DNA from 4 places in the Halomonas sp. BL6 genome. Region 2 is predicted to be linked to each of the others. Evidence: predicted binding sites of a transcription regulator. Region 2 holds the regulator's gene; each other region holds the start of a gene.
The links. The regulator FliA, encoded in region 2, starts transcription of late flagellar genes. The targets are predictions, from matches to a motif close to CTAAAGTTNNNNNNNNNNCNGCCGATA.
Positions count from the first base shown of each region.

Region 1: FHJ80_RS03950 (flagellin) is a predicted target of FliA. The motif match lies at 1,765-1,791, and genes of this name have one in related genera.
Region 3: FHJ80_RS15230 (DUF4019 domain-containing protein) is a predicted target of FliA. The motif match lies at 1,038-1,064, and genes of this name have one in related genera.
Region 4: FHJ80_RS05305 (flagellin) is a predicted target of FliA. The motif match lies at 2,831-2,857, and genes of this name have one in related genera.

Region 1 covers NZ_VDGL01000002.1:87,058-91,056, forward strand. The annotation lists gene FHJ80_RS03945 (glycosyltransferase) at 1-757, opposite strand, end outside; gene FHJ80_RS03950 (flagellin) at 874-1,695, opposite strand; gene fliD (flagellar filament capping protein FliD) at 1,830-3,212, opposite strand; gene fliD (flagellar filament capping protein FliD) at 3,354-3,999, opposite strand, start outside.
Region 2 covers NZ_VDGL01000006.1:48,784-52,782, forward strand. The annotation lists gene flhF (flagellar biosynthesis protein FlhF) at 1-836, shown strand, start outside; gene FHJ80_RS13195 (hypothetical protein) at 833-1,429, shown strand; gene FHJ80_RS13200 (flagellar protein FlhE) at 1,578-1,937, shown strand; gene FHJ80_RS13205 (RNA polymerase sigma factor FliA) at 1,964-2,671, shown strand; gene FHJ80_RS13210 (motility protein A) at 2,705-3,520, shown strand; gene FHJ80_RS13215 (OmpA family protein) at 3,525-3,999, shown strand, end outside.
Region 3 covers NZ_VDGL01000007.1:191,042-195,040, reverse strand. The annotation lists gene FHJ80_RS15240 (DUF1456 family protein) at 1-137, shown strand, start outside; gene FHJ80_RS15235 (class I SAM-dependent methyltransferase) at 134-889, opposite strand; gene FHJ80_RS15230 (DUF4019 domain-containing protein) at 1,110-1,520, shown strand; gene FHJ80_RS15225 (YqaA family protein) at 1,573-2,175, opposite strand; gene FHJ80_RS15220 (DUF1206 domain-containing protein) at 2,187-2,996, opposite strand; gene FHJ80_RS15215 (hypothetical protein) at 3,198-3,656, shown strand; gene FHJ80_RS15210 (AraC family transcriptional regulator) at 3,702-3,999, shown strand, end outside.
Region 4 covers NZ_VDGL01000002.1:378,349-382,347, forward strand. The annotation lists gene FHJ80_RS05300 (BCCT family transporter) at 391-1,950, shown strand; gene FHJ80_RS05305 (flagellin) at 1,965-2,786, opposite strand; gene folK (2-amino-4-hydroxy-6-hydroxymethyldihydropteridine diphosphokinase) at 2,901-3,347, opposite strand; gene FHJ80_RS05315 (SDR family oxidoreductase) at 3,581-3,999, shown strand, end outside.

The sequences.
Region 1 (3,999 bases), on a different contig from region 2:
CACGAGCAGATTTATAAATATCATCTACTGTATATGTGGGGTTATAATGTTTGGCCACCAACAGATTAGTAGCCACACTTGAATTATCTTGGAGCTTTAGCTCATCATTGAAATGCTGCTCAGCACTCTCATAAAGTCCTTCGCGGAGGTCTAGACTAGCAATATGATTGCTAATACCTAAACGGGCAGGCGCAATTTTTTTTAGCTTGACAGCTGCTTTGCGGGCCTCCGTAGGTCTTTTGGCTTGATCCATGATTCGGCTTCGCCACAAAAGTGCCTCAGGGTCATTGGGGCTTATATCGCATGCTTTATCATTGGCATCTAGTGCATGCTCAATACGCCCCAAAACATGGTAAGCACGACTTGTCCATGTCCACACCTTGACGTTACGAGGCTCATATTTGTGCAATGGCAGTAGTACTTTCAATGCTTCTTCAGCAAAACCAGCAAGCAAAAGATACTGTGCATATTTTATTGACGCTTTTGTATTTTGATGAGGCAGTAAAGAGCATGAAGTCGCCATGGCAGCAGACGCTTCTCGCATTCGATCAAGATTACCCAAAGCGTTTGCTTTTAACTCCCATGATTCTGGAGACTTAGGAAAAGCATCTATCAAGCGATTTGCTATAGCAAGTGCTTGGGCATAACGTCGGTTGTCGAAATGCTCCTGAAACTCTTTCAGGTAGTGATGCATAGCTGGTTTCAGCGCACTAGAGTTAGCTGGTTTATTTGTACGTTTCGACTTTTTCCGAGACATTCTTTCCTAACCCTGCAGACATGAAGTGAGATGCCATTGTAACGCGATCTGGCATACAAAAAAGGCTGGCCAATGGCCAGCCTTCGCTTCTATTTCTTGCTTTAACTGCGTAGCAATTAGCCCAGCAGAGACAGTACCGACTGCGGCGTCTGGTTCGCCTGAGCCAGCATAGAAGTACCTGCCTGTTGCAGAATCTGTGCACGAGTCAGGTTGGATACCTCTTCGGCGTAATCAGCGTCTTGGATACGTGAACGAGCTTCTGACAGGTTAGTGACGTCAGTGGTCAGGTTCTCAAGTACTGATTCGAAACGGTTGATGGTCGCACCTAGTGTAGCGCGGTTGTCATCGATGGTTTGTAGAGCACTATCAACAGCATCGATTGCCGACTGTGCAGAATCGAAATCAGCAACGCTGAGAGCATCGATTCCCAGAGTGCTTGCTGTAGCATCCACGGTACTAATGGAAAGGTTATCAACATCAGCGGTGGTATTGGCGCCCACTTGAATGTTCAAAGTACCGTCTGCGTTCAGCAAGTTAGTACCGTTAAATGTAGTCGCGTTGGCAACACGAGTAATTTCAGAAATACGCTCGTCGATTTCTAGCTGGATAGATGAGCGGTCTTCTGCTGTGTTGGTATCGTTAGCTGCCTGAACCGCCAGCTCGCGAATACGCTGAAGGTTGTCGCTGATCTGGTTCAGACCGCCTTCTTGAGTCTGTGCCAGAGAAATACCGTCATTGGTGTTACGCTGAGCTTGCTGCATGCCCGTGATTTGAGCGCTCATGCGGTTGGCGATGGCTTGACCAGCAGCGTCGTCGGCAGCGCTGTTGATACGCAGGCCAGAAGACAGACGCTCTTGCGCCTTGGCCAGCATGGCCTGGGAGTTAGACAGGTTGTTCTGACCGATCAGGGCAGTGATGTTCGTATTGATCACAGACATGGAAGTGCTCCTTGAAGATTAACTGGCCATCAGGCCTGCTTTGCGGCGGTCAACCGCCGTTATTTTAATTAACGGCAGGCCAGTCAGAATCTTTAAAAAATTAAGCGCTTTTTTTGTAAAACAATGTAACCAGCTTAGTTATTATTCTGCATGGCGTTCAGCATGCTGAACTGCTGTGCTAGGTAGGAGCCCATCGAGTTCATCTGTGCGATCATGCCATCCAATTGAGCGAACTGAGTACGATAGCGGGAGATGTTGCGCTCGATGCTCAGCTCCATTCTGGCCTTCCGTTCCTTGAGATTGTCGATTCGCTGCTCTGCGCTGTTCACAGAAGTTTGAATCAGACCATCGTCACCGGTAATCGACTTGAGCGTCGCGCTCAACCTGCCCGCAAACCCCTCTTCTGATGACTCACCTGCAAAAAAAGCGCTGAGAGCTTCAGGGCTGTTGGAGATTGCCTCGTCCAATTTCGTATCATCTACCTGAAGACGGCCACGCTCATCGATCGCGATGCCAAACTGCGCCAAACGAGTAAAGTCGCCAGTACCCACTGGATTTGTCACGTCACGGCTTAGCCGTGTTTCAACAGTGCGTACGGTGCGGTCGCCTAGCAGCTCGCCAGACGTCTCTCCCTCACCATTGAACGCTGTCATACGGCCTACGGTGGACTTCATTTCATTGTAGGTGCTGACAAACTCCTTAATGGCTTCTTTTAAAGAGTCTTCATCGCGCTCAATGACAAGACTAACGGGCGTTTGTGAAGCCGCTGTCAGGTCGAGCGTTACGCCTTGGATAGCACCTTCCACCCGGTTGCCACTGCTTGTAATCGCAATGCCATTCACTTCCAGAGCGGCATCCTGGCCTGCACGTCGTGTACTGGTATCCATGGACAGGCCATCTAGACCCGAAAAACCAATAATCGAAGCTTCTTTACCGGTTTCTTTTGAGCTCAAGGCTAGCCGGTAGCCTGTGCCGTCATTCACGATAGAGGCCGTCACGCCAGCGTCTGCATCGGCATTAATTTGATCGCGCACGCTAGCTAATGTGCTGCCTGCAGAAATATTGATCGTTTTGCTGCTCAAGGCCGGCGCATTCGGATCGAACGCGCCGTCGGTATAGGTGGCGCCAAAATCTAACGTTAGGGTGGTGTCGCTGGCAGCCAGGACTTGATCCATCGTGACGCTGTTAGACGCCACGCTGCCCGCCCGTGCCAGCTGTGTCACATTGATATCGTAACGTCCAGCGTTGGCCGACTCTCCTGCTGTCGCGCTGACCCCTTCGCCAGTCACCGTACTTTTTTGCTGATTAAACGTGGAAGCATCGTTCAACGCGGTAATCGACTCTTGCAGACGATCCATTGCCGACTGCAGGCGACCGTACGCCGATATTTTGGTTTGTTGAGTATTCTGTTGCTGCGTGAGCGGCGTTAGCTTCTGCCGCTCAGACGCTTGCAGCTGAGTCAACAGGCCATTCAAATCCAAACCTGAACCAACGCCAAGAGAGGTAATCGTCGCCATGTGGCTCAGCTCCTTTTCGTTTAAAAGTTATAGACTGAGTAGATTATCGGCAGGGTGGAAAAAAACTTTAGCTTTGCAAGGATCAAAGAGCTAAAAAAGGCCTAGAGGATACTCTAGGCCAACATGACTTCGTATTCGAGTTTAGTTTTGGCCTATCTGGCCTAGTGTCGCAAGCTGCTGAGTCAGGTAGGCGCTGGTCTGATTCATTTGACCTACCATGCTGTCCATCGCGGCGAACTGAGCCCGGTAGCGCTCAACCGTTTGGTCGATACGGCTTTCCGTTGTCGCGAAGCGATCGTTTAGCGACGAAACCCGACGCTCTGAGCTGCTCACAGCGTTTTCCAGTCGTCCGCTTGGCCCGACGAGCTGTTCGATCGTCGCTGAAATTTGTCCTGCCATGCCATCCTCACTGGAGGTGCCTGCAAAGAAGTCCATTAACTGATCGGGTTGATTAGCGATGATGCCATCAAGCTGCTCATCATCGATTGCTAACGTTCCATCCAACTGAAGAGAGATGCCAATATCGGAAAGCATATTGAAGCCATCCCCTCCAAGGCTACGACTTAGTGCTTGGCGCAAGGTAGTTTCGACTGCCCGTGTGGCGCTGTCACCATTCAGCTCGCCCGCACTATCGCTTTCCGGATTATAGGCAGTCAGGCTGCCAATGGTATTTTTCAGCGCGTTGTAATCATCGACAAACGCCGTGATCTGCTCACGAATTGCCTCACTGTCCTGAGACACCGTCAAAGTGCTGCTGGCGTTGGCTTCTGATAGGGTCAGCGTCACG
Region 2 (3,999 bases):
CCCACGATGCCATGGGCGTCGTATGGTCGCCCAGGCGCAACGAGCGCAACTGTGACTGGTCGATGCCGGACGTGGCGCTCGACGATCAAGGGGCATGGTTGGCACTGACGCGTTTGCAGCATCGCCAACCTGCTGGGTGGCAACCACGATTGGCGGGCTGCGCGGCAGACATCGCCGTTCATCTGCTGCCTACCCTGCCGGAGTCCGACGCGCTGGCATGGCTTAACGACCAGCGCTTGACCTGGGTCAGCGCCGTCAACGCCAGTCAGCGTGTACACTGCCAGGGCGAGCGTCATACCCTGCGTACGCTGTTTCAAGAGAGTACGCTCACCCATCGTGTTGCCATTCGTTTTCGTGGTCAACGCATGCAGCTGTCGACAGCCTACGTGGAGGCCCACGATGCCACCGGCAACGCGGTGCTGGCCTGGGTGGGCGACGTGTGCGATCCAGAAAGCAGCAAGCGTGTCGTGCGCCGCTACTGGCTAACTCCCGCGCGTCTAGGCAGCGACGTTGTATCGCTGCTGGTCATTCAGTTACAGAGTGATGGGCTATCCGCGTTGACCAAGCGTGCCTGGCAGCAGCTAAAAGAGGCGGATGGCGGCGAGGTGAGCAGCGAGCTACGCCTGCTCATGGCCAGCGGCGCCGCCGCTGTAGCCAGTCACTTGGATTTGGCCGATGACGACGCGGTGCAAGCGTTGCGAGCCGACCTGTTGCGCCTGCTGGGCAGTCAGCGTAAACGCCGCGATACGGCGCTACTCGACGCCTTGGTGCACGTGTTGATGGCACGCGATGCCATTCGCCAGCTCGGTAGCGTCAGTCGCGAGGACCTGATATGAGCGGCCAGGATCAAGCGGCGGGCCTGCGCAAATGGGCCGATCTACAGCGTCAGCAGCGAGCCGCACAGGACGAACCACAAGATACCCATGCGTCCGCCGCTCCTGCCTCGCCGGTCAGTACTGAAGAGGCGGCGGTGCATACCCAAGACGCTCTGGCGCCCACTGTCGCTGCCGCCACTGAACCGGCGACGGTGACGCCACCGCGCCCTCAGAAGCCGCTGGTGGTGATAGGGTTACCGCATACCGGCGCCGCACAAGTCGATAAAGTGCGTGGACGTTTGGGGCAGTGGTCGGCGTTGGGGCGTCAGTGGGCGGGCGACCCACAGGATTGGCAGATTCAGGTCGTCATGGCCGATACGCCGTCGCTGGCCATGCTGGCGAAGGAGCATGCACGATGGGCGCTATGGGTCACTAGCGATGCCGATGGCTTTGCCAGCATGTACCGTGTGCTTCGAAAAGTGCGAGAGCATGGCGGTCCGCGACGCCTGCTGGCACTCCATGAACCGCACCTGCCGCGTCAGGGGCTGCTGGAGAACTTGCGTGACGCCGCCGCTTACTATTTGGATATCGAGCTTTTGTTGCTTGCACGTTGAGACAGATGATCGGCTTGCTGTCGTTAGCGACCTACGCCGAATAGAGGGCCCGCGTATGAGGCTATTTGCCCGACAGACGTTGATAAAAGCCGTAAAGTTGTTAACAGTGAAAAGGGTGAGACCCTGCGCAGCGATGCTGGCAACCATCATGTGGGTCGTTAGCGCCGAGGCGGCAACGGGTAGCTGGAGCCGAGACGTGCCTGGCGTGTTGGTCGCCATGAGCGACCGCACCAGTCAGAGCCAGGCCATTTCGCCACCAGCAGGCATCCCGCTGGGAGGAGCGACGCTAACGCGCGTGCAGTGGCGGTTCGACACCCCACCGAGTCACCCCGTCAACGCTTGGTTGTGTCACCCTGAGCGCTGCGTGGCACTGTCGGGCATGCGTGGCAGTACCACTGCGCTGGAAGGCATGTTGGCAAATGCGCCGCTGCACTTTCGGTTTGCACTGTCGCCGGGCCAGCGGCCAGTGAGGGTGCAGGGGCTACAGGTAATAGTGAATTATCGGTAAAGGCCGTTCAGCCGCGAGGCACGAGGATGTATACAGCACAAGGCAGGATCAAACAAAGTGAGCTGTTGACCCAATACATGCCACTGGTGCGACGTCAGGCCTTAACGCTGCAGGTAAGATTGCCCGCAAGTATTGAGCTAGATGATCTGATCCAGGCAGGCATGGTGGGGCTATTAGAGGCGCTGGGACGCTTCGATGCTGCCCAGGGTGCCACGTTCGCGACGTTCGCCAGCCAGCGGATTCGCGGTGCCATGATGGACGAGCTGCGCACTCGCGACTGGCTGCCGCGCAGCGTACGTCGTTCGGCGCGGGCAGTGGACGATGCTGTACGCCGCTTGGAGCAGCAGTTGGGCCGCCCCCCTGAAGAGGGTGAAATTGCCCGCGAGCTGGAGATGCCCCTGAGCGAGTACCAGCAGCTGTTGAATGACACCAACAGTGGTCAACTGCTGCCGTTCGAAGAGCTGGTCGCCGATGGCGGTGAGCCGGCGGGTGACGATGCCCAGCATCGGCCGTTTGACCAATTGCTTGATGAGCAGCAGCGACACACCTTGATCGAGGCCATCGAGGCATTGCCCGAGCGTGAAAAGCTGCTGATGGCGCTCTATTACCAAGAAGAGATGAACCTTAAAGAGGTCGGCGCGGTGCTGGGCGTCACCGAATCGCGGGTCTCCCAGCTACACAGTCAGGCGGTGAGCCGTCTGCGCGCGCGTTTACGCGATCACGATGAATCCTAATACCCACTCACCCTACTCGGCGAGGAGCCGTTGATGAACCCATCTACGTTGATCGGTATCTTTGCCAGCATGTTGCTGCTGGTAAGCGTGCTGTTCTTTACTGCAGAGTCGCCCGAAAGTTTTATCAATGTGCCGGGACTGGCCATCGTCATCACCGGTACGCTGGCGGCGACCTTCATCAGCTATCCGTTGAAAGAAGTGCTGCGAGTGGTGCGTTTGGTGGGCTTGGTGTTCCGCCGTGAGAATACCTATGTGCGGGACGACATCAACGAGCTGGTGTCCATGTCGCGGCTCTGGTTCAAAGGTGACGTGCGGGCCGTCGAACGGGAGCTCGAGCACACCCGCAACCCGTTTCTACGAACCGGTATTCAACTTGTGATCGCCAATACCAAAGAGGATGAGATTTTCGACATGCTGCGCTGGCGTATCGCCCGCTTGAAAGCCCGCGAACACGCCGAAGCGCAAATTTTTCGCACCATGGCGACCTACGCGCCCGCTTTCGGCATGATCGGCACGTTAGTGGGGCTGGTCAACATGCTCGAAGTCATGGATGCCGGAGACCTTCAGGTCATCGGCCCCCGCATGGCGGTAGCACTGCTGACCACCTTCTACGGTATCTTGCTGGCCAACCTCGTGTTCAAGCCCATCGCCGTCAAGCTGGAGCGGCGCACCGAGGAGCGGTTGATTACCATGAACATGGTGCTCGAAGGGATTTCATTGATCACCAAGCGCCGCTTGCCATCGTTCATTGAAGAGACGCTCAACTCCTTCGTAGCGAACTACCATGATGAGATCCGGGACGCCAACGTCAAACCCCGCCCCGACGTTGGCTCCGCATTGAAAGGGTAGCGCCATGCTTGATCGCGACTCACGGCATGCCCTGGAGCTGCCCGCTGCAGTGGGTGAGAGTGACGAGAGCTGGCTAACCAGCTACTTGGACGTACTCACACTGCTCATCACGCTGTTCGTTCTGCTGCTAGCCTTGGCGCCGCCGAGCGGCGGCGAAGGGCAGAGCCACGAGGCCCTGAGCGTCGCCAGCGCCGTGACCTCACTGCCGCTCGCTAGCTTGGCCACGGGTATTCAGCCACGCCATGAAGGGTTGCAACCTCATATGGCGGGACTCGACATTCCCGGTGTAAGCGTCTCGCAAGGTCAAGAGGGCGTGACGCTGCGCATCGACGACAGCCTTTTGTTTCCCAGCGGCAACGATGTGCTAACGCCCCAAGGGCAAGATGTGTTAGAACGACTCTCTTCCGTGCTGGCGACTTTCGATGGGCAAATCTCCGTTGAAGGTCATACCGATAACGTGCCTATCTCGACGCCGAGGT
Region 3 (3,999 bases), on a different contig from region 2:
TGCCGCTCAGCCCTCACGAACTCAGCGCGTTTTTCCGCAAGCCCAGCCACAAAAATTACCGCGAATGCAAAGACCAAATGCTGCGTAATTTCTTGATGGGCGTCCAGCGGCAGCTTCGCCCCAACGATAACGGTTAAGCGAGGCGCTCGCGTTTCACACATACGAAGATCGCATTGCCCGAGACGTTATCCCAGGGCGTGATGGTCTGGTAATCGTGCTCGAACACGTGCACCTCGAAGGTAGGCTCCAACAGGGCGATGAGTTCGCTAAAACTGACGGCCACCATGGGGTGCTCGTCGTGCCACACCTGCGTTGTCTCCGCCGTGGTCTTTTCGATGCTCAGCCGCAGCGACTGCCGCTCCCCTTGGCCGCTGTAGTGCCACCCGGAGCGGAAAGAGAACGTCTCCTCCGCCTGCTGGGCCATGTGCTTTACGAACAGCTCGTTATTGATCCGCTGCTTATCCACCGCGTTGAAGCAGAACACGCCGCCCTCGTTCAAGGCGCGGTGTGCGCTGGCGATGCAGTCGCCGAGCTTGTCCAGGCCATCGTTGTAGTGGATGGAGTAGAGAAAGCAGGTGATGAGGTCCAGCGGTTCACTTACTTCGAAACTGCTCATGTCTTGCCGTGAGAAGCTTGCCTCTGGGCAGCGTTGGGCGGCGATATCCAGCATGGGCTGGTTGATATCCAAGCCGCTGCTGATAAAGCCATCATCAAGAAAGTGGCGCACGTGGGGGCCGGTACCGCAGGCGACATCCAGATGGCGTTTGCCTTCGTTGCCAAAAATCTGATGCAGGCGGCGAATGGCGTTGCTCTGGGCCTGGTAGTCGATGTCGACGCACATCAAATCGTAGTAGCCAGAAAGGTCGGTGTAGAGTGCGTTGACGGACATAGTGGCCTAATGGTGAGGGCTGAAATACATTGGGTGGCGCATAGTAAACGAGCGATTGGGGTTTGAGAAGGCGTAGGAGTGGCTTGGCCAAGCGGCGATCAAGTTTGCACTCTTTCACAGTTTGGCTAGCGCTTTAGGGTTAATGTGATTAAAGAAATCGTGTGATGGTCCGATAACTACTAAAGTCGCACGACACATTCGATTGCCATACGAGGCTGCCATGCCAAAACCCTTTGCTCTCATTCTCTCTGCGTTGCTCCTGGCGATGACTTCTTATGTGCAGGCGTCTACCGCCGAGGCGGCAGAAGCGGCCGCGCTCGCTTGGCTGGAAGCGATCGATCAAGGTGAATATGAGCAGGCTTGGGAAAAGTCGTCGCCGCTGTTGAAGACGCCGCTTTCCCCCACCATGCTGCAGCGCGTGGTGACGCTGGCCCGCAACGATTTGGGCAGCGTCGAGTCGCGGCGGCGCATCCGCATGTCGCAGTACACCTCGATGCCTGGGGCGCCGCGCAACGACTACAAAGAGTTCGCTTTTCAAACCCGGTTCACGAACAACCAGTGCGTGGTCGAAGTCGTCACGCCACATCTGGAAGAGGGCACGTGGCGGGTGAGCGGCTACTACGTGCAGTAACGTGATTCGAGCGCCCATCAATAGCCGCCAACGTTGGCGGCTATTGTGTTTTCTACACGATCAGCCCCGCCAGTGCCTGCATCCCCAGCACCAACAGAAGCACCACACTTCCCAACGCGAGGCTGGTCTTCAGCGCGTGGCGTTTCCACATGCTTTCCACTCGGTGCCCAAAACGATGTACCAGCCACGCCAGGCCGAAGTAGCGCAGCCCGCGAGCCATCAGTGCTGCCAGGGCGAACAGCACGATCGGGTAGCCCGAGAGCCCAGCGGTAATCATCGCCACCTGGAACGGAATCGGCAAAATGCCAATCGCTAAAATGGCGGCAAAGCCGTATTGGTCGAAAAAGCTCTGAAACGCCTGATAGCTTTGCTGCATTCCCATGAAGTCGATGAACCAAGTGCCGACGGACTGGTACAACACCATGCCCACGCCGTAACCGACGATGGACGCCGCTAAACAGCCCAGCGTGGTGGCGGTGGCCATCGCCCAAATGCGTTGACGATTCACCGCCATGAGCGGAATCAGCACGAGTTCGATGGGAATCGGCAAAATGATGGTCTCTAGGAAAGAGAGCGTGGCGAGCAGCCACAGCATGTTTTTCGAGCCGTTGATACGCTCGAACCACTGCTTGGTTCGCGTGGAAGTGAAGGCCATGGGTCGAGTCGCTATACGGAAGGGTTGATGCGGCGATAAATCGCCGTGAGGAGGCTATACACGCCGAATGCGAACAGCCCGATGGCAACGAACGCAAGCAGCCACTGGCCGAAGGCTTGGTGTCTCAGCGTGCTCAAGGCTTCCGCCGTGCCGCCTGCTTGGCTAGGATTGTATTGGTACGCCGCGATGATAAATAGGCTGCCCACGATCACAAAGACGAGACCCCGCACCGCCAAGCCAAAGCGACAGACGGGGTAAGCCCAACGCTGCACGTGAGTGGGCATGGAGAAGTGGCGGTCGAATTTGGCTTTCCACCCTTTAATGGCATGGGCAATGCCTGCGCCAATCAAAACTGCGCCTACCGCCGCGACCAGCCAGCGACCTAATGGCTGCTGCATCAGCCAGCCAGCGGCATCCTGTGAGCCGCTGCCAGAGCCACCGGATGCGCCCAAGCTGACGATCAACTGAGCCGCAAAAAAAGCCAGCAGCGTGTGCGTCACGGCACTGACCAACAAGCCCGCGCGGATCGCCAACCCTTTGAGTTGACTGCCATGGCCGTCGGTGTCTTGAAGCGCTTGCAGTGTGCGCCAAGTGGCGTAGCCCACTAGCCCAAGGGCAATGATACCCAGCATTACTTTGCCGAATGGGGCGGCCAATACGCTCTCTAGTGCGCCACGACTGCCTTCGGTTTGGCCGCCCTGGCCTAACGCGGCGAGCGCGGCTAAGCCGCCTACCAGTAAATACACGACCCCCCGCGAGGCGTAGCCCAAGCGGGCGAACAGTTTAACCGCATCCCGATGTGTCGGGGGTTGACTGGCCATGGTGTCCTCCTGACGTGAATGGCATTGCCGATCCTTTAGGCGGCCCATACTGTGCATGTAAAAGGGTATTGTCCAGCGTAGACCATGCGGCGGGCAGCGTTAGGGCATGGCGGTACTTTTATAGAGAGCTCCGCTCAAAAGTGCCATAGTGGTTCTGGAAAGTAGTGAGTATGCGTCTTCATGTGTCATGGATCGAACCCTATGAGCGATCACCACATCGTTTTTATTCCAGCAGACCCGCATTACCTGCCCGCGGAGGAGCAGGTATCCCGTGCTAAGGAGACGTTATGGCAATGGATGCCGGAAGCCGAATCGCTTGACGCCGCCGTGTCTGAATACGTGCAGTTTCATGACTGCGGCAGTAATTTCGAGTACGTTCGTTGTCACCTGTGTGGGCAGGAGCTGACCCTTCCCCAGTGGCATCTTCTGATGGATCAAGATTACGATTTAGTGCGCGGGTTTGGGCTAATGCCGCAAACGCTTCCATGCTGTGGAAGTGTGGCCAGCGTGAACCAACTCGACTACTCCTTTATGCAAGGGTTTTCACGCTTTTCTCTCACGGCGATTAACCCCAGAACGGGCGCGGTGAGCCCCCAGCAAGCGGAGCTATTAGGGCAACGGTTGGGTCATCGTCTTCTGGTGATTTATCGCCATGTGTAGCGTGTCGGCGCATTGGTCAATACGAGGGTGAACGGATAGGTGAACATGAATAAAGCACAGCCTATTTTCTGGCGTGACGAGCGTATGCCCCACGTCGAACTGCGCAAGATTCAGGATGCGCGGCAGGTATGTTATGCCCCTCACAGCCATGCGCATTGGTCGCTGGGGGCCGTGACCGCCGGGGTCAGTACGTTTCGATATCGCGATGCCTCACATCAGATTCGCGCCGGTGACATGGTCATGATGAACCCTCACTGGGTGCATGCCTGTAACCCCATCGCCAACCAGCCTTGGGCGTACCTCATGCTGTATGTGGATGCTCGCTGGATGAGCGAGTTGCGCT
Region 4 (3,999 bases), on a different contig from region 2:
AATGATGCCCTGCCCGTTGCAGCAATACTGCCATTTTTCGATTTTTACTATTTTTTCATAGCGTTATAGGGCTGCCGATAGCGGAAGGCGCTCCGTAAACGTTCAAAATGGTGCAATCACTTTGCGGCACGCACCATTTTTAAACATTTCCGCTCTAATCGTTAGACTTTGGTCTAATTCATCGGTACACTGTGCTCAGTTTCCTGTCCTCGCGCCATTCATTGAATGGCGCTTTTTTTTGTCCTGAAAATTTGTCCTGAAAACGGGCGGCGACGACGGGTATCGCATCCAATGCTCCTGGGCCGTTAAGTCGGCTCACGCAGCGGTTTGTTAAACTCGTGGTTCTGCTTCCGCATTTCTCCCTGCCACTCCCATCCATAGGTGTTCATCATGAACCAACCTCCTCGACACGCCGAGGGGTCTTCGCGTTTCTCCCTCGGCGATCCTATCGTGCTGCTGCTCAGCATCGGCTTTATCGTGGCGTTTCTTGGGCTCTCGTTTTATGACATCGAACGAGTCGCCAGCTCGATTAGCGCAGGCTTCGCCTGGACGGCCCTCGTCCTGGGCAGCTATTTCCAACTCCTGCTGTTACTGACGTTTTTCATTGCGATGGGCGTGGCGTTGACGCCCGCGGCGAAAGCCAAGATCGGTAACCTCGATGCACCCGAAATGAGCACGTTCAAGTGGCTTTCGATCATTCTGTGTACCCTGCTAGCCGGTGGCGGCGTGTTTTTTGCCGCAGGCGAGCCGGTGTATCACTTCGTCGTGACACCGCCTGCGTTCGATACCGAACCGGGCACCGCCAACGCCGTTGCCGGTGCGTTGGGTCAATCGTTCATGCACTGGGGCTTCATGGCCTGGGCCGTGCTGGGCTCGCTCACCGCCGTGGTGCTGGCCCATGCGCACTACGTAAAAGGCCAGCCGCTTCAGCCGCGCACGCTGCTCTACCCGGTGTTGGGCGAGCGCTTGATGCGTGGCCCGCTGGGCAGCATCGTGGATGCCTGCTGTGTGATTGCTCTGGTGGCGGGCACGGTCGGCCCCATCGGCTTTTTGGCCACGCAGGTGAGCTTTGGCTTGCATGAGTTGTTTGGTCTGCCGGAGGGCTACACGGGCCAGCTCATCATCCTAGGCGTATTGGGCGTTATCTATGTGCTCTCTTCCATGAGCGGCGTCCACAAGGGCATTCAGCTGTTGAGCCGTTTCAACGTGCTGCTGGCGCTGGCCATCGGCGCCGTCATCATCGTATTCGGCCCCACGCTGTTTTTGGTCAATACCTATCTGTCCAGTATGGGGGCCTATATCAGCGAGTTTTTCACCATGGCGACGATGACCGCTGAAACCGCCCCGGCGTGGTGGATGCAGTGGTGGACGGTGTTCTTCTTTGCCTGGTTCATTGGCTATGCGCCGCTGATGGCGATCTTCGTGGCGCGCATTTCACGGGGCCGCAGCATTCGCGAGATGATCGTGGCCGTGGCGGTGCTCGCCCCGATTGCCACCACCGTGTGGTTTACGCTGCTGGGCGGTTCGGGCATCTATTACCAGCTCACCGGTGTGATCGACCTCAGCGAAGCGCTCAACAACTTCCAATTCGACGTGGCGACGCTCACGGTGGCCCAGGCGCTGCCCGGCGGCACCTGGATGGCGCTGGCGATTCTGCTGCTAACGACGATTTTCGTGGCCACTACCGGCGATTCGATGAGCTATGCCATTGCCGTCGTCGGTGCGGGACACGATGCCCCCAGTCCCTACATGCGCGCTTTCTGGGGCATTGCCATGGCGCTGATGGCGGCCGTGCTGCTGTACATGGGCGCAGGGCAAATCAGCGCGCTGCAGCAGTTCATCGTGATCACCGCGATCCCGGTGTCGCTGATACTGCTGCCTTCGTTATGGAACGGGCCGCAGGCGGCTTATGCCATGGCACGGGAACAGGGCATCATCGACGAACGCTGATCGGCGGCTCGTCGTTATAGCCCCTCCAGCAGCCGCAGAATCAGCTGTGGCTGCTGGTTGACCCGGGTCAGCATGGCGATACCCACCTGTTGTAGCAGTTGGGCACGAATCAGATTGGAGACTTCTTGCGCGTAGTCGGCGTCTTGGATACGCGACTGGGCGGCGGAGGTGGTGATGATGTTGGTATTGAGGCCGTCGATGACGCTCTCGAAACGGTTCTGTACCGCGCCAAAATAACTACGCTGACGATCGACCTGCTTCATGGCCTCATCCACGACATCCATCGGGTTGGGCGTGGCCGAGCCATCGTCCAATACGCTGAAACCGTCCATGCCCAAGGCCTGGCGCCCCATTCCCGAAAAGCGCACGCCAATCACATCTCCGGCGTTGGCGCCCACCTGAATGTTGAGGGTTTTATCGCTCTCGACCAGCCTGATGCCGTTAAAATTACTCTGCCCAGCGACGCGATCGATCTCCTCCAGGCGCTGGTCGATTTCCAACTGAATAGAGGCAAGATCGTCTGACGAATTGGTGCCATTGAGCGCCTGAACGCTCAACTCGCGAATACGCTGCAGGCTGTCGTTGATCAGGTTCAGCGAACCTTCGGCAGTTTGCACCATGGAAATTCCGTCATTGGTATTACGGATCGCCTGGTTCATGCCGCGGATCTGCGCGCCCATGCGATTAGCGATGGCCTGACCCGCAGGGTCGTCTTTGGCGCTATTGATACGCAGCCCAGACGACAGACGCTCCATGGAGGTCTGCATCGCTTGTTGGCTCGTACGCAAATGGTTCATTACCAGTAGCGACGTGATATTGGTCGCAAGGCTGATCACATAAGTGACCTCGACGGTAAGCGCGAAGGCGCCGTTAGCATCGTTATCGGCCAATGGCCAAAAAACATGAGGCCTGCAGCATCGACGACACCTCACATGCTGGCGATGGCAGGGCTACGAGACGGGGCCTGCGCTTATGGAGCGCCCGCTGGCGCTCAATACCGCATCGACCGGGCCACGCACGTACTGATGCTTGAAGTAACCGTCGTCGACGATTTCACCGTCCCACGCCACGATGTCTAGATCCATGGTTCGAGGACCGGATTTGATCGGCCCGCGCACCCGTCCCAAGCGATCCTCGACCTCTTTCAGATAGGCTTTGAAGGCGTCCCGATCCAGCGCAGTGCGCACCACCAGCGCGGCATTGAGAAAATCGGGCTGATGTTGAAAGCCCACCGGCGACGTACGGACGGCGGACGAGCGGGCCACCAGCTCGCACTCGCTGCTCAAAATCTCCAGCGCTTGAGAAAAGTGGTGTTCGGGTTCGATATTGGACCCCACTGAGATCACGCACTCATGGTGCATGCTGCCGGTTGTTGCATGCGACGACGTTGATGACATAGCGACATTCCATAGATAAGCCGATGATGGTGTAACGAGGTCAAAACGCTTTCACACGGCCATGCACTCATCCAAAGGCCGATAGACGCAAGCAGGCTGCGTTTTCACAGAGTAGAACGTGGGTCATTTTGTTCAAGCTCTGTACAAGTTATTGACAAACGCTGCGCTCACGCAGAGAGTCTTCGTTATTGCTCCACCACCATTCACTTCCTATCGACAGCGAGGGATTCGTCATGCCGACACCTGCGGCACTCGTCACCGGCGGCGCCACACGGCTTGGTCGCCACTTTGCAGAAGCCTTGGCCGACAAAGGTTTCGATATTGCTCTGCACGTGAACAGCTCACGCGGGGAGGCTGAAGAGGTCGCCACGGTGATTCGCGGCAAAGGGAGGGAGTGCGAGATACTACCCTGTAACTTTCTGAGCGACTCGCTGGAGAGCCTGATACAACAGGCGGTAACACGCTTCCCCGGCTTGAACGTGCTGCTCAATAGCGCCTCGGCCTACGAGCCCGCGCCCATCGCAAAGACCGAGCTGGCAATGCTGGAGACCCAATTTCGGGTCAATATGTTCACCCCGCTGCTTCTCACACGCCATTTTGCCGATGCGGTAGCGCAGGGCCAGGTGATCAACATCATCGATAACAAGGTGGC